DNA from 4 places in the Azospira sp. MPR-E4 genome. Region 1 is predicted to be linked to each of the others. Evidence: riboswitches for the same ligand, from Rfam matches in the RefSeq annotation. Region 1 holds a riboswitch; each other region holds the start of a gene.

Region 1 (5,903 bases):
CGGCGATGAGGGGGATGGAGACGGCGGAGGCGATTTCCGGCGACAGGTGGGGCAGCACGGTCTTGGACAGGCCCTTGGCCAGATAACTGACCAGCTGGGAGGCGTAGTAGGTGATGGCCACCACGGACAGGCCTTCCACCGTTTCCTGCAGGCGCAGCTGCAGCTTGGCGCGGCGGTTCATCTGCCCCAGCAGCTGCTGGTTCTGGCGCTCCAGTTCGATATCGACCCGGGTGCGCAGCAGGGCGCTCTTGCGCGCGATGCGGGTGGACAGGTCGGTCTGGCGCCGGGCCACGGAAAGACAGGTGTTGATGGCCGGGGCCAGGCGCCGGTCCATGAATTCGGAAATGGGGGGGAAGCCGTTGAGGCGGTGTTCCCGCAGTTCCCGCACCCGCTGCTGCACCAGGGCGTAGTAGGCCTCGGCGGCGCCGAAGCGGAAGGCGGTGCGGGTCACCGAGCGTTCGATCTCCGCCGCCAGCCGGGTCAGGCGGGCCAGCAGCAGGCGCTCGTCCTCGGGGCCGCGGGCCTCGCCCATGCGGTCCATGAGGTCGGCCACCTCGCCCTCGGCCCGGGCCAGCAGGCGGCTCACCTCCTTGGCCACCGGGAAGGCCAGCAGGGCCATCATGCGGTAGGTCTCGATCTCCAGCAGGCGCTGCACCGTGCGCCCGGCCTGGCGGTGGCGCAGGCGCTCGTCCAGCACCAGGAAACGGCTCCAGCCGTCGTGCAGCTGGAAATCGGAGGCGACCCAGGCGGCACCGTCGGCCACCGTGGTGGCGACCCAGGAGTCGCCGGAGCGGTGCAGGTCGGCCAGCAGTTCTTCCGGGTCCAGGTCGGCGGCGGAGCGGAATTCCACATGGGTGGCCACCATCACCGAGCCGGGCAGGCCCGCCAGCCAGTCTGCCGGCAGGGCGGAAATGGCGGTGGTGTCGGGGGCGTCGCCGGGTTCCCGGGCGAGGAAGAAGGTGTAGCCGGAAAATTCGTTGTGCCGCTCCCACTTGAGGCGCAGGCGGCCCGCGTCCATGACCCAGTGGTCGCCCTGGATGACGGGGCAGAGATTGGCCCCCAGGGCGGCGCAGAGGCGCTGCAGATGGGCTTCTTCGGCCGCTGCCTCGGTGCCTTCGTGCAGCACCGCCAGGTAGCTGATCCACTCCGGCCCTTCCAGGGCCATGGGCGGGCGGGCATGGACCTCGTCATTGAGGCGCTGGCGCAGCGGGTGTTCGGCGAGGGGCAGGGTCATGGCGGATAAAAAGAAAAGGGCGCCGGAGAAGTATCCGGCGCCTGGCAGCGGTTGGGAAGGCGAACCTGCTTACTTGACGATCTGGTTCAGCTCGCCCTTCTTGTAGCGCTCGGCCATCTTCTCCAGGGAGATGGGCTTGATCTGGCCGGCCCGGCCTTCGCAGCCGAAGGCCTGGTAGCGGGCGACGCAGATTTTCTTGGCGGCTTCCCGGGCGGGCTTGAGGAAGTCGCGGGGATCGAACTTGGAGGGGTTCTCGAACAGGTAGCGACGCACGGCGCCGGTCATGGCCAGGCGGATGTCGGTGTCGATGTTCACCTTGCGCACGCCGTGCTTGATGCCGTTCACGATCTCTTCCACGGGCACGCCGTAGGTTTCCTTCATGTCGCCGCCGAATTCCCGGATCTCGGCCAGCAGCTCCTGGGGCACGGAGGAGGAGCCGTGCATCACCAGGTGGGTGTTGGGGATGCGGGCGTGGATTTCCTTGATGCGGTCGATGGCCAGGATGTCGCCGGTGGGCTTCTTGGTGAACTTGTAGGCGCCGTGGCTGGTGCCGATGGCGATGGCCAGGGCGTCGCAGTTGGTGCGGGCGACGAAGTCGGCGGCCTGGTCCGGATCGGTGAGCAGGTCTTCCCGGGTCATGTGGCCTTCGGCGCCGTGGCCGTCTTCCTTGTCGGCCTTCATGGTTTCCAGGGAACCGAGCACGCCCAGTTCGGCCTCGACGGAGACGCCGATGGCGTGGGAGAACTTCACCACTTCCTGGGTCACGGCCACGTTGTAGTCGTAGGAGGCGACGCTCTTGCCGTCTTCCTGCAGGGAGCCGTCCATCATCACGGAGGAGAAGCCGGACTTGATGGCGGCCATACAGACAGCCGGGGACTGGCCGTGGTCCTGGTGCATCACCACGGGGATGTGGGGATAGGCTTCCAGGGCGGCGAGGATCTGGTGGCGCAGGAAGGCTTCGCCGGCGTATTTGCGGGCACCGGCGGAGGCCTGCATGATCACCGGGGCGTTCAGTTCATTGGCGGCCTCCATGATGGCCCAGACCTGTTCCATGTTGTTCACGTTGAAGGCGGGCAGACCGTAGCCGTTCTCGGCGGCGTGGTCCAGGAGCTGGCGCATGGATACGATGGGCATGGTGTTCCTCCAATGGGCAATGCGGTTTGTTCTGGCGTGATCGGCGCCCGCTGTCGTGGCGCTCGGGAAAGACCGTGATTTTATCGTGGCTTTGCCCCCCGGGCGAGTACTGCGACCGCCGGGCAGCAAAAGAAAGACAAAGGCCGCGACCAGGGCGCCGGAGACGCCCCAACCACGGCCATCTTCAGGCAGGCATGCCTAGAAGCGGCGTTTTTCCTGGGCCCTGGCCTGGTGCTCGCTGAGAACCTGGCGCAGTTCCTCCTCCACCGGCTTTTCCCACTGGCCGTCGTACACCAGGTCGGCCAGGGGCAGGCGCTGGCGCCAGCCGGCGCTTTCCAGCTCCGGCTTTTCCTTGAAGTGGCTGACGTAGCCCAGACACAGGTAGGCCACCGGGATGATGCGCGGCGGCAGGCTCAGGATCTCGCGCAGGGCCTGCTGGTGGAAGATGGAGACCCAGCCCACTCCCAGGCCTTCGCTGCGGGCCGCCAGCCACAGGTTCTGCACGGCGCAGACGCTGGAATAGAGGTCCATGGCCTTGATGTGGGTGCGGCCGATGACCACCGGGCCGGCCCGGTCCCGGTCGCAGGTGATGAGCAGGTTGATGGGCGCTTCCCGGATGCCCTCCAGCTTCAGTTCCTTGTAGATGGCCTGGCGCTCGCCCTCGAATTTCTCCGCCGCCTCCTGGTTGGCCTGCTGGAAGGCGGCGTGGATGCGGGCCTTGGTCTCCGCCTCCCGCACCAGGAGGAAACTCCAGGGCTGCATGTAGCCGACGGAAGGGGCGAAGTGGGCGGCGGTGAGGACCCGGGCCAGCACCTCCTGGGGCACCGGGTCGGGCAGGAACTGGCCGCGCACGTCGCGGCGGGAGAAGATGGCGTGGTAGATGGCGTCCCGGGCGGCGGCGGAGAACTCGTGTTCGTTCTGGTAGCCGGCGAGGGAGATGACTTTGTTGACGCTGCAATCGTGCTGGTCGGTCTTCATGGAGTCCCCTTCTGAAGATCGGTGGCGGCGCGCCTGGCCGTGCGTGCCGGAAAGGGTCTCCTGGCCGGTCTTCTGACTCGGGATCACTCTGTGCCGGCGCCTTCCCGATCCGCGGATCAGTGGCATCTGCCGGCCCAGTCCCCCTCACAGCGTTGGGCACGTCGCGGAATGGGCGGCCCCAAGGCCTGCCGCACCGCGTTCCCGATTCTCCCTTGCGGGCACCCGGAGACGATTCGCCCCGGCGGACCGGGGCGACGGGAATTTTAACAGAGGCGGCGGATTCAGACCCGAGGCCCGCGAGGGCACTATCAGGCCCGCAGGGGCGGCATCTGGTGCTCGCCGACGCGGACGATCTTCAGGGTGTTGGTGCCCCCCGGGGTGCCGATGGGCTCGCCGATGGTCAGCACGATGAGGTCGCCCTTGGCCACGGCGCCGTTCTGCATCAGCAGCTGCTCGGCTTCGTAGAGCAGCACGTCCCGGTCCGAATGCTGCTGGCTCATGAGCAGGGGCGTCACTTCCCGGTAGAGGGACATCTTGGTCTGGGCCTCCGCATCCGGCGTCAGGGCATAGACCGGCACGCCGCAGTTGAGGCGGCTCATCCACAGGGCGGTGGAACCGGATTGCGACAGGGCGGCGATGGCCTTCACCTTGAGGTGGTGGGCGGTCCAGATGGCGGCCATGGCCACGGACTGGTCAATGCGGGTGAACACCCGGTCGAGGAATTCCCGGTCCAGGGTCACTTCGGCGGACCGCTCGGCCTCGATGCAGACCCGGGCCATGGATTCCACGGTTTCCACCGGATAGCGGCCGCTGGCGGTCTCGGCGGAGAGCATCACCGCGTCGGTGCCGTCCAGCACGGCGTTGGCCACGTCAGACACTTCGGCCCGGGTCGGCACCGGCGACTGGATCATGGATTCCATCATCTGGGTGGCGGTGATGGCCAGCTTGTTCTTCTCCCGGGCGTGGCGAATCATCTTCTTCTGCAGGGCCGGCACGGCGGCGTCCCCCACTTCCACGGCCAGGTCGCCCCGGGCCACCATGACGCCGTCGGAGGCGTCCAGGATTTCATCCAGGGCCGCCACGGCCTCGGTGCGCTCGATCTTGGCGATGGTCAGGGCGCGGCTGCCGGCGGCCCGCATCAGCTGGCGCGCCATGTACATGTCGGCGGCGCTCTTGGGGAAGGAGACGGCGATGTAATCGACGCCGATCTGGGCCGCCGTCTTGATGTCGTCCATGTCCTTGGCGGTCAGGGCCGGGGCGGAAAGGCCGCCGCCCTGGCGGTTGATGCCTTTGTTGTTGGACAGCTCGCCGGCGTGGCGCACCACGGTGTGGATTTCGGCACCGATCACCCGCTCCACGTCGAGCACGATGCGGCCGTCGTCCAGCAGCAGCACGGCGCCGGGCTCCACGTCCCGGGGCAGGTCCTTGTAGTCCAGGCCGACCCGCTCCTGGTTGCCCAGGGCACAGTTGGCGTCGAGGATGAACTTGTCGCCCTTCTCCAGCTGGATCTTGCCGTTCTCGAATTTGCCGACGCGGATCTTCGGCCCCTGCAGGTCCCCCAGGATGCCCACCGGCCGCCCCACCTTGGCGGAAATCTCGCGCACGGTGCGGGCCCGGGCCATGTGGTCCTCGGCGGTGCCGTGGGAGAAGTTCATGCGCACCACGTCCACGCCGGCGCGGATCAGGCGCTCCAGGGTGACGGGATCGGTGGAAGCGGGGCCGAGGGTGGCGACGATCTTGGTATGGCGGGCCATGGCGGGTTCCTGTTGTTGGTCTGTCCGGCCATTCTAGCGCAGCCTCCCCGCCGTTGCTGGCCCCCAGGCCATTTCCCGGCGGCGGGGCGCTTCAGTAGTAGGCCTCGATGGCCGCCAGCGATTGGGCGTAGGTGTGGCGGATCTGGGCCGGCTCGTAGCGGTGCTCCCGGCCCACCGGGCAGGCCAGCCGGGCCAGGCAGGTATGGCGGCAGGGCGAGGCGGGCCGCCGGCGCCAGGCGACGCAGGCGGCCAGGTCGAAACGGCCGCCGGCCAGGGCGCCGGCCGGGCAGGCCTCGATGCAGACCCGGGGCGCGCAGCTGGCACAGGGCGAGGCTTCCTGCAGGGGCGGCGTCGGCGGGAAGTCGCTGTCCGCCAGCAGGGCCGCCCGGTAGGCATACCAGGAGCCCCACTGCTGCCGCACTCCGACCATGAAGGGCGAGGGATGGTGCCAGCCCGCCAGCCGCCCCAGCTGCTGCAGCCCCACCGGCGCATCGCCGGGATAGAGCAGGTGGAAGTCCCGGTCGGGACAGACGGCGGCAAACCAGCGCCCCACGCTGGCAATGGTGAAATCGTCGATGGGATGGTCCGAATCCAGCCCGGCGGCCTGCACCGCCTGCCACAGGCGGCGGCCGCCGTGGCCCAGCAGGATCAGCTGGCGCCGGCCGTGGCCCGGGGCGGCCCGCTCCAGGGCGGCGGCAACCTCCACCGGCAGGGCCGCCACGTCGAAGACGGCCTGCAGGTTGAGGCCGGCCTCATGCAGCAGGCTGGCGTCGAACGGCTGGCGCGGGGAGAGCATCGCCCGC
Region 2 (5,903 bases), on a different contig from region 1:
TTGGCCGGCACCTGGCCCTGCAGCAGGGGCCGCACCAGTTGCACGGCATGGGTCAGGGGCAGTGCCTCGGTCAGCCCCTGGACCAGGACCGGCAGCTGTTCCCGGGGGAAGAAGACGCCGGAAAGCAGCATGGTAGGGGTGATGAAGAGGGTGAAGTAGTACATGAAGAAATCGTAGGAGGGCGCCAGGGCATTGACGATCAGGCCCAGGGCGGCAAAGGCCAGGCCGGTGAGCAGGATCACCGGCAGCACTCCCAGGGCCAGGGGCGAATGGGAGAGGCCGAGGACGAAGATCACCGTGAGGATGGCGCAGCCGGAAAGGAGGCTCTTGGTGGCGGCCCAGATCAGCTCGCCCAGCATCACGTCCTCCAGCTCCAGGGGGGCGTTGAGCATGGCCTCCCAGGTCTTCTGCACGTGCATGCGGGAGAAGGCCGAATAAAGGGCTTCGAAGGTAGCGGCGTTCATGGTGCTGGCGCACACCGTGCCGGCGGCCAGGAAGGCCACGTAGGAGGTGCCTGCCACCTCCGGCAACATGCTGCCCAGGCCGTAGCCCAGGCCCAGCATGTAGATCAGGGGGTCGGCCAGGTTGCCCAGGATGGAAGGCAGGGCCAGCTTGCGCCAGACCAGGAAATTGCGTTGCCACACGGGGAACCAGCGGGCGGAAAGGCGGGGCGGCGCGTAGAGGGAAGCGGAGGAAGTGGCGGCATTCATGGCGCCATTATCCGGCCTTGGCGCCCGGAAGGTAAGCACCCCGGTCGGGGCGGGGCCGCCGACCGGGGGCAAACGGGCCTCGAACGGGCCTCAGCAGGCGCTGAAAACCGTCTCCGTGCCTTGGTCCCAGCCATCCCAGAGAAAGTCGTCGGACTTGCCATCGGCAATCAGGCGCAGGGCGTAGCGCACCTGTTCCTCGTAGAACTGGCAGAAGGCACCAGTCTTCTCCATGCCGCCGTTCATCTCGTTGGCCTCCGCCGGGCAGGGACTGCCGCAGAAGTGGCGGATGGGGCAGGAGGCGCAGGGCTCGAACTTGTCCACGTCCCGCCCGGTGACTTCCTTGAAGGCTGGCGATTCCAGGGCGGCGGCAACGCCGTCGGTGAACAGGTTGCCGCCCTCGAAGGCCGGCAGGCCGATGAACTCGCTGCAGGGAAAGAGGCCGCCGTCTGCCGCCAGGGCGAAGAAGGCCCGGCCGCCGCCGCAGGGGGAGATGTCGCACATCAGGCGCCGCGCCGTGGGAGCCAGGATGGCCAGCAGGATGTTGGCGAAGTTGGCCACCACCAGCTTGCGCCCGGTCTCCCGGTACAGCTCGTGGGTCCGCTCCAGGGCGGCGATGAAGGCCCGGGCGAAATCCCCGTCCGCCGGCTTGACCCCCCGGGCGCCGGAAAGGGTGCAGCGCACCGCGTTGAGCATGCAAGTGGGCACCTGGTGGCGGTGGAACAGCTCCACCATGTCGGTGAGGTGGGCCAGGTTCTCCGTGGTGCAGGTGGTGATGACGCTCCAGGAGCCGTAACCCTGGAGCCGCTCCATGGCCCGCAGCACGTGCTGGTGCACCCCCTGGCCGGCCCAGGTGTGGCGGGTGGCGTTGGTGATGGGGGCGGTGGGACCGTCCAGGGAAAGGCCGATGCTGACGTTGCGCTGCATGAGGAAGTCGGCGGCGGCATCGGTGAGCAGGGTGCCGTTGGTCTGCACACCGAAGGCGAAATCGTCCTGGAACAGGTCGATGGCGGCAAACAGGGCCTCCCGGTTCATCAGGGGTTCGGCGCCGTGGAAGATGAGGCGGGGCTTGCGCGCCCCCTCGCCGCCGTCCATCACCGTGGCGAAGTATTCCTTCAGCCGCTGCAGGGCCCCCAGCAGCCGTTCCGCCGGCATATCGCTGCCGTGGCGGCGCAGGGTGTCGGGGATGTAGCAGTAGGTGCAGTCCAGGTTGCAGCGTTCCGTCGGGTTCACATAGACGCCGGAGGGCTTCAGCTCGAAGCGGAGGGCGTGGATTTCCTGGGCGAACTTCGCCGCCTGGGCCTGGAAGCGCTCGGCCAGCTCGCTGCCGCACAATTCCGCCTCCACCCGGTCCTTGTCCACCAGGGACCAGAAGGCGGTCTCCGGGTGCAGCAGGGCCACGTAGCGCTCATGGCCGATGTCGTAGGGCTGCAGCCGGGGCAGATGGGGAGCCGGACCGTTCACTTGGCCGCCTTCCGGTCCATCAGGACGTAGTGGGAGAGGCCGATGCCGTCCGGGTTGCAGGACTTGCGGCTGGCGATGACCGGGGCCGGGGCGGCGGACTGGGTGGGCTGGACAGCGGCCTGCTGGGCAGTGGTGGCTTGGCTGGTAACTTGAGTGGTGGCTTTCATGGGGTCCTCCCGCGAAGGTATGAAAAAAAAAAAGCAAAAGGGCTCCGGCGGCCTGTCTCGAAAGAAACATGCCGCCGGAGCCCTTTGCCTGGAACTCCACGACTTCCGCCCGTCTTCTGGCTTACGGATCGACCGGTCCTGCTACTGGGTTCCCCCTTCCCGCCGCATTTTCTGCGGCAGTGGGTGGCGTGGAAAAACTGCACCACGCCGTGGAACGACCGTCCCCGATTACAGCGGCGGGCCCGCCACGGAGTTGCACCGTGTTCCGAAAGCGGAAGCCGAATGGGGGCGGATTCTGGCCGCCGGCCCGGGGAGGGTCAAGGCCGACGGCAGCTGGATTTGATCCAGGTAAAGCGCCTCTGTCCGGGGTCGGATTTTTGCCCGGCAGCCCTGCGCTTGCCTCCTTTCCCTGCCCCCTTGCCCTGCCCCCTTCAGCGCCCGCCTCCGGGCCCGCCGATGGCCCGCAGGGGCGCCGCCGGGCGCGGTGCCTCGCCGCCCGCGGCGGACTCCGGCTTTCTCTGGGCAGCGCCGCAGATGCGCTCCGGGTCCAGCACCTGGAGGATTTTTTCCCTGTCCGGCTGGCGCGGCTTGATGATGGCCTGCACGTAGCCGGCGTCCTGGCGGATCATCTCCGGGATCGGCTCCAGGCGCTCGGCGTCGAATTCGGGCACGGCATAGAGATCGTCCACCAGCAGCCCCATGAGGCCGTCCCGCACCCGCACCACGACGATCTGGCTGTGGTTGTCCACCTCCTTGGCCGGGTAGTTGAGGAGGAAGCGCATGTCCACCACCGGCACCAGGGTGCCGCTGTCGCCGCCACCGCTCTGGAAGCTGATGACGCCGCAAAGATAGCGGCGGGAGCCGCTCATGGGGGAAAGCCGGGCCGGGTCCACCGCCTCCAGCACTTCGGCCGCCGGCAGGCCGTACACCTTGTCGCCGACGATGAAGGTGGCCAGCTCCACGCTCTGCCCGCCCCGGGCGTGCAGGTCGCCGTAGCTGCCTTCCAGCACCGCCGGGCGCCGCTCCCGGGGGGCCGCGGCAGCACTGCCGTCGCCCACGGGAACGAACACCAGGGCCACCACGTCGTTGCTGTAGTCGCCGCTGTTCTTGAATTCCCGATAGCCGAAGGAGGCGGTGCTGCCGACGATCCAGGTGCGCCCGGCCAGCTGCACCACCCGGGAGCGGCCCTCGCCGTTGGCGGCGGCGAAGAGGCTCTTGTCCACCTCCAGCAGGCTTTCCGCCGGGAAGCGTTCGTCGGAGGAGGCGATGATGCGGCCGCTGCGCTCGGCGAAGACGGCGAAGGCCCCGGCCTGGGGCGGCAGGGAATCGGCCAGCATGGCGGCGAACTGGGGCGCTGCGTCGAAGACGATGCCGATGCCGCCCACCACCTTGGCCGGATCGTCGGGATGACGGATGGCGGCGTTGTAGACGTAGGTGGGGCGGCCGCCGTAGAGCCAGCTCTTCTCGAAGGGGGAGACGCAGTAGTGCTGGGTGCTGGGCAGGTAGAAGACGGACTGGACCCAGCCCGCATCCACCTTCTTGCCCACCAGGTTGAGGCTGTCGCCGTGCAGGTTGGAAGCGGCGACGATGGTGCCGGAAAGGTCGTACACGAAAAGCCGGGAATAGACGGTGTACAGGCTGTTGATGTATTCCAGAATGCCGGCCATGGCCTGGGCCTCCGCCTCGCCGGGACGGCCGGCGGCCATGCTGCGGCGCAGGGCCGAGGTGAGGGCCCACCAGCGGCAGTCGTTGGCCCGCTCGTAGAGGTTGCGGTCCATGATGTCGATCATCAGGCGGGAGATGAACTGCACGTCCTGCAGGCTGGAGGAGATGGCGGTCTGGTAGAGGTCGGCGATGGAGCGGGCGAAGAGGTCGCTGGTGCGGTCGCCGGTCTCGGAAATCTGCTGCAGCACGGATTTGAGCTTGAGCAGGTCGCCCCGCTTGTCGGCAGCCATGATCTGGCCGTTCCACACCACCCGGCGCAGGGAGAGGTTGATGCCCTCGGCGCCCCGGGCGATATCGGCCAGGGCCGGGCAGAAGGTGTCGGCGTGGGCCAGCACGCCCTCCAGCACCTCCGCCGGCAGGCTCTCGGCGGCCTGGCCCAGGCCGGCGCGGAAGGCGGAGCTGACCGGCACCATGACATGGCCCACCCAGCCGGGCCCGACGTAGCCCTGGTAGCCCCGGGTGGGGCAGGTCCTGGCCAGGTACTCGCGGCCGCCCCAATCGACGATGCGGTAATCCGCATCCCGCACCTGCTCCAGGCGGCGGCCCAGGGGCACGTGGTCGGCATCGCTGGAGGCGATCACCGTGCCCTGGGCGTCCAGCAGCAGCATCACCGAACGGTCCTCCCGGCGACGCAGGTTGCGGAAGATGCTCTCCGTCTCGTCGGCAAAGCGGAAGCACAGGCACAGCACCCCCAGGGGCTCGCCGCTGTCGCCGTCGTCGATGCGCTGGGAGTAGATGAGGGCCCGCTCCAGACCGGGGCGCAGGTCGCTGGCGCGGAAGGTCTCCACATAGCCGTCGGTGTGCAGGGTCTGCTGCAGCAGGGGGTCCTGGGAGAAGAGCACGGAGCTGGCGCCGTCCAGGTGGGCGATGACCCGGCCGTTGAGGTCCAGCACCAGGATTTCGTCGTACACCGTGTATTTGTCCCGGTACTCCTGCAGGCGGCGCAGGATGCGGGCCTTCTCCCCTTCCAGGGTCTCCTGGTCCGGCGCCTCCTTGCGCTGGCGGATGAAGTCGCGGATGTCCTCGTCCGTGGCCAGGAAACCCACGTCGGCAGTGCGCTCGTAGAGGTTGCGGATCAGGATGTCCACCGCCACCTGGGCCTTGGAGCCGATCTCCAGCACCACCTTGCGGATGTTCTCCTGCACCAGGTTCTCGATCAGCTGCCGCTCCAGGCGGCCGAAGCCCTCCCGGGTGGCGCCCATGGTCGGCAGGATGGTCTTGGCCTCGGCCGGGCAGTTCATCTTGGCCGTGGCCTCGATCATGCCCCAGGTGAAATTGAGGTTCTCCAGCTGCTTTTCGCACTGGGCGACGCTGCGCATGAAGGGGATGAAGGCCTCCACCAGGCCCTGGTTGTCGTCGTGCATGGCACTCCTCCTAGGATGGCGCCGGCGGTGGGCGTGAGGGCCCCTGCCAGTCGGAATACGGGAGGTCGTGCGGTGGTGGTCGGGCCTTATGGGGAACGACAGGCAGCGGGCTGGCCCTGGGCCGCTGCCGGCGCCCGGGTCGATGCCCGGGTCATGGGTGGGGAGATTGTAGCGTGAAGCCCGGCTTTGCATAGCCCCCGGGAATTCCCGGGGGCCGGAGGCAGCCCTCAGTCCCGCAGTTCGCGGCCGGTGAGCTTGATGAACACGTCTTCCAGATTGGCCGCCCGGTGCACGTAGTGCAGGCCCGGGGCGGCGGTCAGGGCCTCCAGCAGGGATGCCGGCTCGCGGCAGTAGAAGAAGGCCGTCTCGCCGGAGATTTCGCAGCGATCCGCCAGATGGCCGTGGCCTTCGGCCCAGGCCGGGGCGTTTTCGCCGTAGACCTCCACCACCTGGGGCTCGATGTGGCTGGCGATCAG
Region 3 (5,903 bases), on a different contig from region 1:
CTCGGAGGCGACGCCGGGCAGCGGACTCAGGGAAAGGCAGGCGGCGCACAGGGCCAGGGCTGTCTTGAGGGACATGGGGACTAGGCAGGTTGGAGGGATCGTCACTGCCGATGCCCGGGCAGCCTGGGCTGCGGAAGGCGCCATGCCGATCACGGCACGGGCTCCGGCCCATCTTTTTCTGCCGGCAGTATAACGGCCCGCCACCGCTGAATTGGCTCGACTATGTCACACCGCGGCGGGGGTCCGCTGTCCGGCCGGGCAGCCTGCCGCCTGCCGTTCCGGGCCGGAAACCGGGCGCCCGCCCCGACGGGGGGGGGCGAAGGCCGGCGCCTAGGCCAGACGCCGCCCCAGGGGCTGGGGCACGGGCACCGGGCGGCCGTCGTAGCCCACCGCCACCATGATGAAGCGGCCCCGGGTGCACAGGCGGCACTGGCCGGTGAGCAGGGCCTCGGCGTGCAGCAGCACTTCCACCGTCATGGAACTGTTGCCGATGGCCACCACCCGGGCCGCCAGGTCGGCGATCTCCCCCTCCAGCACCGGCGCGTGGAAGTCGATGCGCTCGGAAGCGGCCATCACCACAGGCATGCGGGCCTGGCGGCTGGCCGCCACCATGGCCGCCTTACCCAGCCAGGCCAGGGCCTGGCCGCCGAAGAGGCTGCCGTGGTGGTTGGTGTGGCCGGGAAAGACCATCTCCACCATGGCCGTCACCGGGCCGATGCCGGGCAGCTGGGCGAAGCTCTCATCGTCCTCCTGCAGCGGCGCCCCTGGACCGTCCACCGCCACCAGGGTGAAGTGGGCGGTGGCGCTGGTCTCCCGCAGCCCGGTGGCCAGGTCCTCCGCCGCCAGGGCCACCTCCACCTGCACCGAGCGCCGGCCCCGCTGCACCACCCGGCCGGACAGTTCCACCAGGCGCCCCTGGGGAATGGGCTTGCGGAAGTCGATGCGGCCGCTGCTGGCGGTGACCATGGGCCGGCGGGTCTCCCGGGTGGCCACCAGGAAGGCCAGCTTGTCCATCATGGCCATGGCGGAACCGCCGAAGAGGGTACCGTGGTGGTTCACCTGTTCGGGAAAGACCACGTCCACCATGAGGGTGGCCTGCTGCTGCCGCGGCGAAGTGGACGAAGTGGGGGCGGGATTGGCTTCTACGGGCTGGGCGGCCGTCCCCACGACGGCGCCGATTTCCATTGCTTCCATGCGCATGCGCAACTCCTTGGATGAAGCGGAGCGGGAGCATCGGAGAAGGGCGAACACCCCGGGCCGCGGCAAAGCGGCTCGGAGCGGCAGGCAGCCGAGAGCGGACAACGATGACAGTCAGGGAATGCGCGCATTTACCTTCCTCAGGGGACACCCCGCCCCAATTAGGATTGATATGAAGTAATGCCGCGGCAGGTCTCCTGACTTGCGGGTCGTCACGTTGCGCCAGCCTTCCCGGCAGTATCGCCAGTGGCAAAGAGTGGAGCGCAACGCTCGCCGCCTACAGTTGCGGGGGCAGTTCCGGACTGGAGTCGGGGCGTCGCCGCCCTGTCTCGCACCGGATTCCCTTTTCATCCCCTGGAGGGGGGAACCGAAGCGGGGCCAGTCTAACCCGCCCCGACCGATTCGCCAAACGCCGCGCCTGGCGCGGCGGATTGCCCAGCCCGGGGGGAGTGGGCTATCATCCGCCCCGATTCAGGTGCCGTGCCTCGCGCTCTGCGGGGACGGTGAAACGGGAAGCCGGTGACTCCAGGGACCACCCAGGACAGTCCGGCGCAGCCCCCGCTGCTGTAAGCCAGACGACGCTGCCTCACGCCACTGTGGTTCATCACGGGAAGGCCGGCAGGGAAGGATGAAGGCAAGCCAGAAGACCGGCCTGACATCACAAGTTGCACCATTCCCCGGGGTGACGGGAACGGTTCTGGTGATTTGCCGCCTCCTCGCTGTTCCATCCGCCGCGGCCCTTTATCCGACCTGCCACAACTCCCCCGCCTGGTGCGCCACCGTCATGCTCGCCGAGGGAGAGACTCATGCACATCATGGAAGGCTTCCTGCCCATCGAACACGCCGTGGGCTGGAGCGTCGCCGCCGCCCCCTTCGTCGCCTGGGGCATCCGTTCCGTGAACCGCCGCATCCGCGAAAATCCCGAGCAGCGCATGCTGCTGGGAGTGGCCGCCGCCTTCACCTTCGTCCTCTCGGCCCTGAAGCTGCCCTCGGTCACCGGCAGCTGTTCCCACCCCACCGGCACCGGCCTGGGCGCCGTGCTCTTCGGCCCTGCCGCCATGGCCCCCATCGGCGCCGTGGTGCTGCTGTTCCAGGCCCTGCTGCTGGCCCACGGCGGCCTCACCACCCTGGGCGCCAACATCTTCTCCATGGCCGTGGTGGGACCCTTCGCCGCCTACGGCATCTTCGCCCTGGCCCGCCGCCTCAAGGCCTCCCTGGCGGTGAGCGTGTTCCTCGCCGCCAGCCTGGCGGACCTGCTCACCTACGTCACCACCTCGGTGCAACTGGCCTGGGCCTTCCCCGATCCGGTGGGCGGCTTTGGCGCCTCCTTCCTCAAGTTCGCCGGCATCTTCGCCCTCACCCAGATTCCCCTGGCCATCAGCGAGGGCCTGCTCACCGTGGTCATCTGCAACGCCCTGGCCCGCTTCAACCCGCAGGAACTGCAGGACCTGGGCGTGGCCCCGGCGCCGGAGGTGCGGGCATGAAGCGCCACCAGAACCTGCTGCTGCTCATCGCCGTGGTGCTGCTGGCGGCCCTGCCCCTGTGGCTGGTGGAACGGCCCCTGGGGCCGGACGGCCAGCCGGCGGAAATCTTCGGCGGCGCCGATAGCGAGGCCCAGGCCCTCATCACCCGCATCGCCCCGGACTACCAGCCCTGGTTCCAGCCCCTGCTGGAACCGGCCAGCGGCGAGATCGCCTCCCTCCTCTTCGCCCTGCAGGCGGCCCTTGGCGCCGGCTTCATCGGCTATTACCTGGGCTGCGCCCGCACCCGGGAAAAGCTGCGCCGGGAACAACGACGCGGTGAAGCGGCGGCCCGGCGCGAAGACGAGGACCAGGAAGGGCCGGCGTGCTGATCGAGCAGTCGGCCTACGCCAACCGCTGGCGCGGCGTGGCGCCCCAGGCCAAGGGCCTCTTCGCCCTGGGCGGGGTGACGGCCGCCTTCGTCGCCGCCGCCACCCCGGCCGCCGGGCTCGGCGTGGCCGCCCTGCTGGCGGCCGTGACCATCGGCGGCGCCCGGGTATCGCCCCTGCTCTATCTGCGGGTGGCGGCCCCGGCCCTCTTCTTCCTCGCCATCAGCGCCCTCTCCCTGGCCGTCTCCGTGGATGAGGGCGGCCTGCAGGCCACCGCCGCCGGCACCCACCAGGCCGCCGTGGTGGCGACCCGCTCCCTGGGCGCCCTGGCGGCCCTGCTGTTCCTGGTGCTGACCACGCCCCTGAGCGACCTCATCGCCCTGCTGCGCCGCCTGCGCACCCCCGAGGTGCTGCTGGACATCATGGTGCTGTGCTACCGCACCCTGTTCGTCTTCGCCGCCGCCCTGCAGGACATGCGCGCCGCCCAGGCCGCCCGCCTCGGCCACCTGGACCGCAGCCGCCTGCTGCGCAGCCTGGGGCAGATGGCCGCCCACCTCACCCTGCAGGTGTGGCAGCGTTCCCACGCCCTGCACCTGGCGGCCCTGGCCCGCAACAACGACGGCCCCCTGCGCTTCCTCGGCAGCCGCCACCCCCACGCCCGGCGCGATGCCGGCCTGGCCGGCGTGGCCGCCCTGGCCCTGGTGCTGCTCGCCTGGAGCGGCCGGTGAGCGTGCCCCTGCTGCAGCTGGAGGACGTGCACTACCGCTACCCGGACGGCAGCGCGGGCCTGGCCGGCTGTTCCCTGGGCGTGGCCCGGGGCAGCCGCAACGCCCTCATCGGCGCCAACGGCTCGGGCAAGACCACCCTCTTCCAGCATTGCAACGGCCTGCTGCGCCCCGCCGCCGGCCGGGTGCACTACGCCGGCGCGCCGGTGGACTACGGCCGGGCCGGCCTGCGCGCCCTGCGCAGCAAGGTGGGCCTGGTCTTCCAGAATCCGGACCGGCAGCTTTTCTCCGCCAGCGTGCGGGAGGACGTCTCCTTCGGCCCCCTCAACCTGGGCCTGAGTGATGCCACCGTCGCCGCCCGGGTGGAAGCCGCCCTGCAGGCCGTGGGCATGGACGACCTGGCCCACAAGCCGGTGCAGAACCTCAGCTTCGGCCAGAAGAAGCGGGTCTGCATTGCCGGCGTACTGGCCATGGAGCCGGAGCTCCTGGTGCTGGACGAACCCATGGCCGGCCTCGACCAGGCCATGCAGGAGGAACTGCTGGCGGTGCTGGACGGCCTGCACCGCCGGGGCATGACCATCCTCCTGGCCACCCACGACATCCACTTCGCCTACCGCTGGGCCGACCGCATCCACCTCATGGCCGCCGGCCGCTGCTGCGCCAGCTTCGACGCCCCGGCCCTGGCAGGCCACGAGGCCGAGCTGGCCGCCATCGGCCTGCGCCTGCCCTCGGTGATCGGCCTGGAACGGCAGCTGCGGCAGCGCGGCCTGCTCCGCGGCGACACCCCCATCCACAGCTGCAGCGCCCTCCTGGCCCAGCTGCAACAAGAAGACTGCTGAGAAGGAACATGCCATGACCCCAGCCACCCTCGGCAAGATCTGGTTCGTCGGCGCCGGCCCCGGCGACCCGGACCTCATCACCGTCAAGGGCCGCCGCCTGCTGGAACAGGCCGGCGCCATCCTCTTCGCCGGCTCCCTGGTGGACCAGGCTGCCACCCTCTACGCCCCGCCGGGCTGCGAGATCCGGGACTCCAAGGACATGACCCTGGAGGAAATGACCTACTGGCTGCTCCAGGCCAGCCGCCGCCACCAGACCGTGGTGCGCCTGCAGACCGGCGACCCGGGCCTCTACGGCGCCCTGGTGGAAATGACCCGGCCTCTGGACGAGGTGGGCGTGCCCTGGGCCGTGGTGCCCGGCGTCTCCTCGGCCCTGGCCTCCGCCGCCGCGGCGGGCGAGACCCTGACCCTGCCGGAAGTGACCCAGACGGTGATCCTCACCCGGGTCGCCGGCCGCACCCCCATGCCGCCCGGGGAAGACCTGGAGTCCCTGGCGGCCCACCGTTCCACCCTCTGCATCTTCCTTTCCATCACCCTGCTGCACGAGGTGCAGCGCGCCCTGCTGGCCGCCGGCTGGCCGGAGGATGCGCCCATCCTGGTGGTGCAGAAGGCCTCCTGGCCCGGGGAGGAAAAGATCGTGCGCGGCACCATCGCGGACATCAAGAAAAAGTGCCAGGCGGAGAAGATCGCCGCCCAGGCCATGATCATCGCCAGCCCGGCCCTCGGCGCCCGGGACTGGGAGGACATCGCCCGCTCCAAGCTCTACGACCCCAGCTTCACCCACCGCTTCCGCAAGGCCAGCGTGGGCGAGGCCTCCTGAGAAATGCCCATGACCTTCAGTGCCCAAGACACCACCCTGCTCCTGGTCGGCCACGGTTCCCGCAACCGGGACGGCAACAAGGAAATCCTCCATTTCGCCGCCCAGTGGCGGGAGCGCCACCCCGGCTGGCGCATCGAGGTGTGCTTCATCGAGCACGCCGAGGTGCTGCTGGATGAGGGCCTGAACCGGGCCGCCGGCAATGCGAAGAAGGTGGTGGTGATTCCCTTCATCCTCAACGCCGCCGGCCACGTGAAAATGGAACTGCCCCACGCCGTGGAGGAGGCACGGGCCCGCCACCCGGGCGTGGACTTCCAGGTGGTGCGCCACCTGGGCATGGGCCGGGAGATTTTCGAGGTGCTGCAGGGCCAGCTGGACCGGCTGATGAAGCAGCTGGACATGCCCGACCCCTGCACCACCGGCGTCATCCTGCTGGGTCGCGGTTCGTCGGATGCCGGCGCCAACGGCGAGCTGGCCAA
Region 4 (5,903 bases), on a different contig from region 1:
GACCCGCAGTACGTCATTTACATGCCGCCGCGCCACGTGGACTGCCTGTTGATGAAGCCGGGCGATGAACAGTGCCAGGTGGTGGATGTCTCGGGCGATACCAACTTCACCGTACAACTGGTGGACAGCAAGGAAGAAACGCTGCAACAGACCACCACCGACCAGATGGCCACCGACTTCGGCTCCAGCGCTTCCCTCAGCGTCAGCGGCACGGTAGGCGGCGGCGTCATGGAAATCGCCGAAGTGGAAGCCACCACCACCGCCAAGACCACTTTCTCCTACGAGCAGCAGGTGATGGAACGCAACATCAGCACCCATTACCAGTCGAAGATGACCCAGAGCTCCGCCACCACCTCAGTGGACGACCATCTGATCTGGAATGCCCGGACCCTCGACATCTGGCGTTACCCGGTCTACGGCATGAACCTGAGCGTGCCCCAGAAATACCCCTACTACGACGTGCTCATCCCCGGGAGGCTCATGCAGTATTCGGCCGGCGGGCGCTCCGTCGACTGGTTCTCGCCTTCCCACATGAACAACACCCTGCTGAGCTATCCGAATATTGCCGACCCGAATTTCCCGCAGGATCTCGGCGATTTCAAGTTCAACGATTCCCAGGGCAAGCAGGTGGCCGTCCGCGAACCGCTGAACAGCCGGGTAGTGCGTTCCTTCGACGGCAATATGCAGACCTTCGAACTTTCCTACACCGATGAAGCCGGGGGATCCACGGAAAAGAGCTTTTCCTACAATCTGTCCAACTCCAGCGACATCTCCGTCGGTTTCAAGGCCAGCGCCAAGATTGAACTGGTAGATGTATCCGCCGAAACGGAAGGCACGGTCAGTCTGACGGCCAAGGCCAGTTGGGAAAACAGCCAGTTGTCGGAACGCTCGGTCAAGAACTCCCGGGGCATTACCCTCAACCAGCCCGAGGTGGATTGGGCAACGGAACGCTCCTACAACTACCTTTCCCTGATCTACATCACCCAGAACGGTGGACTGAAGGTCGCCCACGCCGTGGATCCCCTTGGCACCATGGGCGGACGCGGCTGGTGGAAAAGCGCCTACGGCGGGCGGCCAGATCCGGCGCTGAACCTGCCGAACCGGATGGTCTACAGCCGGGAAGAAAGCCAGTGGATACTCAACCCGGACGAGTCCAGCTACAGCCAGATGCGCGGCATCTCGGTCACCTCCGCCACCTATGACGAGGCAACCAAGACCTACCCCTATCTGACCGGCGGCGTCGAAGAGGGAACCCCGGTGCGAGTGGCGGTGAAGCTCTACAACCTGTCGCTGGATACCGTGGCCAAAGGCGTCAAGGTGAAGTTCGCCTACCAGAAGCTGGATCCGGCCAGCCTGGCGCCCATCGGCAAGCCGATCACTTTCGCCACCAGCCAGCCCCTGGATCTGCCGGTCTGGCAAATCAAGGAAATAGCGGAAGTCTGGCCAACCACCGGCCTGGCGGGTGACGACGGCACGCCCTATCGCTTCGTTATCACGCTGGACACCGGCGGCATGGACGAAATCCACGGCAATGATCCCAAGATCGGCGGAAACAACCGGGGCACCTGGCCCTGGTCCGGCAGCTACTTCGCTGTCTTCAAGGCGGGAACCAAAGCCCAGTTGGCGAAGGCGAACGCCGTCAGCGTCAACAAAAAATCCGGGCTGACCGCATCCACCGACAGTGCCCGGGTATCGGTAGCCACTCATCCTGCCCAGAAGGGGGCTCCGGCAATGGCCGAGGTCACGATTGAAAGCAGGCTGGACGACCCATCTCTGCGCCACCTCCTTCTGGTGCGTCAGGACACCAAGGCCGGAGAGCCTCTGCAGGTCGTCGCCAGCAGAACCTTGTGGGGCGCTTACAAAGGCAAACAGCGGCTGCAGATTCCGCTACACAACCTGAGTGCCCCCCTGCCGCCGCTGCGGGCAATCCTTACTGCCGGGAAATAGTGGGAAAAGTCCCGAGGGGTGGCTTTCCTGCCCTTCCCTCGGGGCCTGTTCCGGCAAAGAGCCAAATAGTTGTTCCCAATTCAACGACCGGCATGGTCATTGAAGTTGCGGCACCACTTGGTGTCGCTTCCCTGCTGCAGCGATTTTCTCTGCAGCATTGCTTCACCGTTGTTTATCCAGCCAACCACCAAAGGAGCCACCGATGAAAAAGATTGCCATGCTTTCCCTGCTGACCGCCCTCGCCTTCCCGGCTTTTGCCGCCGATACTCCGGCAAAGGGGAAGGAGGCCTCTCCGCCCCAGCAAACCAGCTCCGGCCAAAGTGATGCGGCCAAGGAAATGCCTGCCGCTACCGATGCGGCAGCAAGCCAGACCTGCTGGTCTGCCCGCAAATGCAGCGGCAAGGTCCTCAACCACAAGGACCGCCACAACTGCAAAAACTCCGGCGGCAAGTCCTGGAGTGACCGCAACGGCACCTGTTACAACCTGTAATTCCCAGGGGGCTGCCCGCCGTCACCGCGCGATACCGGCAAAGGGCAGCCCCAGCCAGCGGAAAAATGGATTGCCACTCCCCCACTTTTCCGCCCCCAGCAGATCTTCGGCACCACCGCTTTGGTGCCTCCAAATTTTTTCTGCCAGCCCGACAAAGGCACCTAGTCTCGGCGATCAATCCCGCATTAATTCACAAAAGCTGTGGATAAGTCTGTGGGCCGTTCCGGGACAGTCGGCGAAAAGCCACAGTATTACTGGGGATTAAACACTCTGCCCGTTTTCTGGGCAAAACGCTCCCGGCTGTGGAAAAGACCCTGCCGCCAAATACACTATATGTAGTTGTCTATTACTCTCGTACTACTACCTGTAGTGTCCAGCCCCTTGCCCTCCGCTTGAGGGCTGGGGTAAAGTCTCCTCCGCGACGGTTCCCCGATTTCGGGACAAATGGGAATCCGGTGCGGCGATCAAGGAAGTCGGGATCAGACGGATTCCCCGCGAATCCGCAGCGAACTTTCCGCCCATGCCGGAGCTGCCCCCGCAACTGTAAACGGCGAGTTCGATGTCCACGCGTGCCACTGGGAGGCAGTTCCACCGGGAAGGCGGGCATCGGGCCAGGACCCGTGAGCCAGGAAACCTGCCGTCGCCAATTTTTCAGTCTGACCAGGGGCGGGGTGCCCCCCGGTGGATCGGGATTGTCCGCTGTCGGCCGCCATGGGCGTGCCCGCCGGCGCCTCGGCAGTCCCGCCGCCCTGGGCCCCCGTTCCGTTGATAACGGGAGTTCCACGATGCAAGCCGGCCTCTTCGCCACCCACCAAGCGTCATCCCACCTACCCTCCGACAATCTGGACGACAGCCTGCCCAACGCCGCCGATCTGGCCGGCCGGGCCCAGTCCTTCGAGGTCATCCGCCGCAACGGTTCGGTAATGCCCTTCAATGCGGAAAAAATCTCCGTCGCCATGAACAAGGCCTTCCTGGCCGTGCACGGCAGCCAGGGCGCCGCCTCGGCCCGCCTACGGGACCTGGTCTCCCGCCTCACCGCCATCGTCGTCCAGGCCCTCACCCGGCGCCTGCCCGGTGGCGGCACGGTGCATATCGAAGACATTCAGGATCAGGTGGAACTGGCCCTGATGCGTTCCGGCGAGCACGACGTGGCCCGGGCCTACGTGCTGTACCGGGAAAAGCGGGCCGCCGAACGGGCCGCCCAGGCGGTGGCCGCCCCCGCTGCCGCCGGCCCCCTGCTGCACGTGGTGGACGGCGACCGCCGCTTCCCCCTGGACCGGGCCGCCCTGCTGCAGCAATGCCGGGAAGCCTGCCAGGGCCTGGCCGACGTGGCTGCCGAAACGGTGCTGGAGCAGGCCCTGCACAACCTCTACGACGGCGTGCCCCTGGCCGCCGTGCGCCAGTCCCTGGTGCTGGCCGCCCGCACCCTGATCGAGCGGGAACCGGGCTACAGCAAGGTGGCTGCCCGCCTGCTGCTGAGCAGCGTGCGCGTCGAAGTGCTGGGGGAGGAAGCCAGCCAGGAGGCCATGGCCGCCCGCTACGCCGAAGCCTTCCCCGGCCTCATCCGCACCGGCGTGGACGCCGAGCTGCTGGATGCCCGCCTCAAGGACTACGACCTGGAACGCCTGGCCGCCGCCCTCAAGGCCGAGCGGGACCTGCAGTTCGACTACCTGGGCCTGCAGACCCTCTACGACCGCTACTTCCTGCACGTGGATGAACGCCGCATCGAGCTGCCCCAGACCTTCTTCATGCGCGTGGCCATGGGCCTGGCCCTCAACGAGATCGACCGGGAAGCCCGGGCCATCGAGTTCTACAACCTGCTCTCCTCCTTCGACTTCATGAGCAGCACGCCGACCCTGTTCAACAGCGGCACCCGGCACTCCCAGCTCTCTTCCTGCTACCTCACCACCGTCTCCGACGACCTGGAAGGCATCTACCAGTCCATCAAGGAAAACGCCCTGCTGCAGAAGTACGCCGGCGGCCTGGGCAACGACTGGACCCCGGTGCGTTCCCTGGGGGCCCGCATCAAGGGCACTAATGGCAAGAGCCAGGGCGTCATCCCCTTCCTCAAGGTGGTGAATGACACGGCGGTGGCCGTGAACCAGGGCGGCAAGCGCAAGGGCGCCGTCTGCGCCTATCTGGAAAGCTGGCACCTGGACATCGAGGAATTCCTCGAGCTGCGCAAGAACACCGGCGACGAGCGCCGCCGCACCCACGACATGAACACCGCCAACTGGATTCCCGACCTGTTCATGCAGCGGGTCATCAACGGCGGCGAGTGGACCCTCTTCTCCCCCAGCGACGTGCCCGACCTGCACGACAAGTTCGGCAAGGAATTCGAAGTCGCCTACAACGCCTACGAGGCCAAGGCCGACCGGGGCGAGATCCGTCTGTTCAAGCGCATTCCCGCCGTGCAGCTGTGGCGCAAGATGCTGACCATGCTGTTCGAGACCGGCCACCCCTGGATCACCTTCAAGGACGCCTGCAACCTACGTTCGCCCCAGCAGCACGTGGGCGTGGTACATAGCTCCAACCTGTGCACCGAGATCACCCTCAACACCTCCGATTCCGAGACCGCCGTGTGCAACCTGGGCTCGGTTAACTTGCCGGCCCACCTGATCCTGGTGGACGGCCAGCTGGTGCTGGACCAGGCCAAGCTGCAATGCACCATCCGCACCGCCATGCGCCTCCTGGACAACGTGGTGGACATCAACTTCTACGCCACCCCCAAGGCGCGCAACGCCAACGTGCGTCATCGCCCGGTGGGCCTGGGCATCATGGGCTTCTCCGACTGCCTGCACCGGCTGGGTCTGCCCTACGCCTCCGAGGCTGCCGTGGAATTCGCCGACCGCTCCATGGAAGCCGTCTGCTACCACGCCTACTGGGCCTCCACCGACCTGGCCGAGGAACGGGGCCGCTACTCCAGCTTCAAGGGCAGCCTGTGGGACAAGGGCATCCTGCCCATCGACTCCCTGCAGCTGCTGGAAGACGCCCGGGGCGGCTATGTGGAAGTGGACCGCAGCACCACCCTGGACTGGGACGCCCTGCGCGAGCGCATCGCCCAGGTCGGCATGCGCAACTCCAACTGCGTCGCCATTGCGCCCACGGCCACCATCTCCAACATCATCGGCGTCTCCGCCGCCATCGAGCCGGAGTACCAGAACCTCTACGTCAAATCCAACCTCTCCGGCGAATTCACGGTGGTGAACGAATCCCTGGTGCGGGACCTGAAGGCCCTCAACCTGTGGGACGAGGTGATGATCTCCGACCTCAAGTATTTCGACGGCTCCCTCGGCCCCATCGACCGCATCCCGGACGAGCTGAAGGCCCGCTACGCCACCGCCTTCGAGATCGACCCCACCTGGCTGATCCGGGCCGCCGCCCGCCGTCAGAAGTGGATCGACCAGGCCCAGTCCCTCAACCTCTACGTGGCTGCCCCCTCCGGCAAGAAGCTGGACGAGATCTA

Evidence for each region. A riboswitch is a leader RNA that binds a small molecule or an ion and turns the genes downstream of it on or off. The one in region 1 is predicted to bind cobalamin.
Region 2: linked by a shared signal. The riboswitch ahead of cbpA (modified peptide precursor CbpA) and the one ahead of bluB (5,6-dimethylbenzimidazole synthase) in region 1 are both predicted to bind cobalamin.
Region 3: linked by a shared signal. The riboswitch ahead of AC1RTA_RS13830 (energy-coupling factor ABC transporter permease) and the one ahead of bluB (5,6-dimethylbenzimidazole synthase) in region 1 are both predicted to bind cobalamin.
Region 4: linked by a shared signal. The riboswitch ahead of AC1RTA_RS07615 (ribonucleoside-diphosphate reductase subunit alpha) and the one ahead of bluB (5,6-dimethylbenzimidazole synthase) in region 1 are both predicted to bind cobalamin.

What each region holds. Positions count from the first base shown of each region.
Region 1 is NZ_JBXAST010000043.1:6,780-12,682, forward strand. It holds gene AC1RTA_RS12355 (DUF3422 family protein) at 1-1,234, opposite strand, end outside; gene fba (class II fructose-bisphosphate aldolase) at 1,304-2,368, opposite strand; gene bluB (5,6-dimethylbenzimidazole synthase) at 2,567-3,346, opposite strand; cobalamin riboswitch at 3,392-3,587, opposite strand; gene pyk (pyruvate kinase) at 3,655-5,100, opposite strand; gene AC1RTA_RS12375 (hypothetical protein) at 5,192-5,896, opposite strand.
Region 2 is NZ_JBXAST010000016.1:2,825-8,727, reverse strand. It holds gene AC1RTA_RS07060 (ABC transporter permease) at 1-710, opposite strand, end outside; gene cbpB (peptide-modifying radical SAM enzyme CbpB) at 801-2,171, opposite strand; gene cbpA (modified peptide precursor CbpA) at 2,168-2,338, opposite strand; cobalamin riboswitch at 2,429-2,629, opposite strand; gene AC1RTA_RS07045 (chemotaxis protein CheW) at 2,770-5,427, opposite strand; gene AC1RTA_RS07040 (ATP-binding cassette domain-containing protein) at 5,655-5,903, opposite strand, start outside.
Region 3 is NZ_JBXAST010000057.1:5,206-11,108, forward strand. It holds gene AC1RTA_RS13820 (diguanylate cyclase) at 1-75, opposite strand, end outside; gene AC1RTA_RS13825 (acyl-CoA thioesterase) at 331-1,200, opposite strand; cobalamin riboswitch at 1,368-1,584, opposite strand; cobalamin riboswitch at 1,654-1,867, shown strand; gene AC1RTA_RS13830 (energy-coupling factor ABC transporter permease) at 2,004-2,681, shown strand; gene AC1RTA_RS13835 (energy-coupling factor ABC transporter substrate-binding protein) at 2,678-3,049, shown strand; gene cbiQ (cobalt ECF transporter T component CbiQ) at 3,043-3,774, shown strand; gene AC1RTA_RS13845 (energy-coupling factor ABC transporter ATP-binding protein) at 3,771-4,610, shown strand; gene cobM (precorrin-4 C(11)-methyltransferase) at 4,624-5,427, shown strand; gene AC1RTA_RS13855 (sirohydrochlorin chelatase) at 5,437-5,903, shown strand, end outside.
Region 4 is NZ_JBXAST010000017.1:51,249-57,151, forward strand. It holds gene AC1RTA_RS07605 (hypothetical protein) at 1-1,947, shown strand, start outside; gene AC1RTA_RS07610 (hypothetical protein) at 2,150-2,437, shown strand; cobalamin riboswitch at 2,843-3,093, shown strand; gene AC1RTA_RS07615 (ribonucleoside-diphosphate reductase subunit alpha) at 3,223-5,903, shown strand, end outside.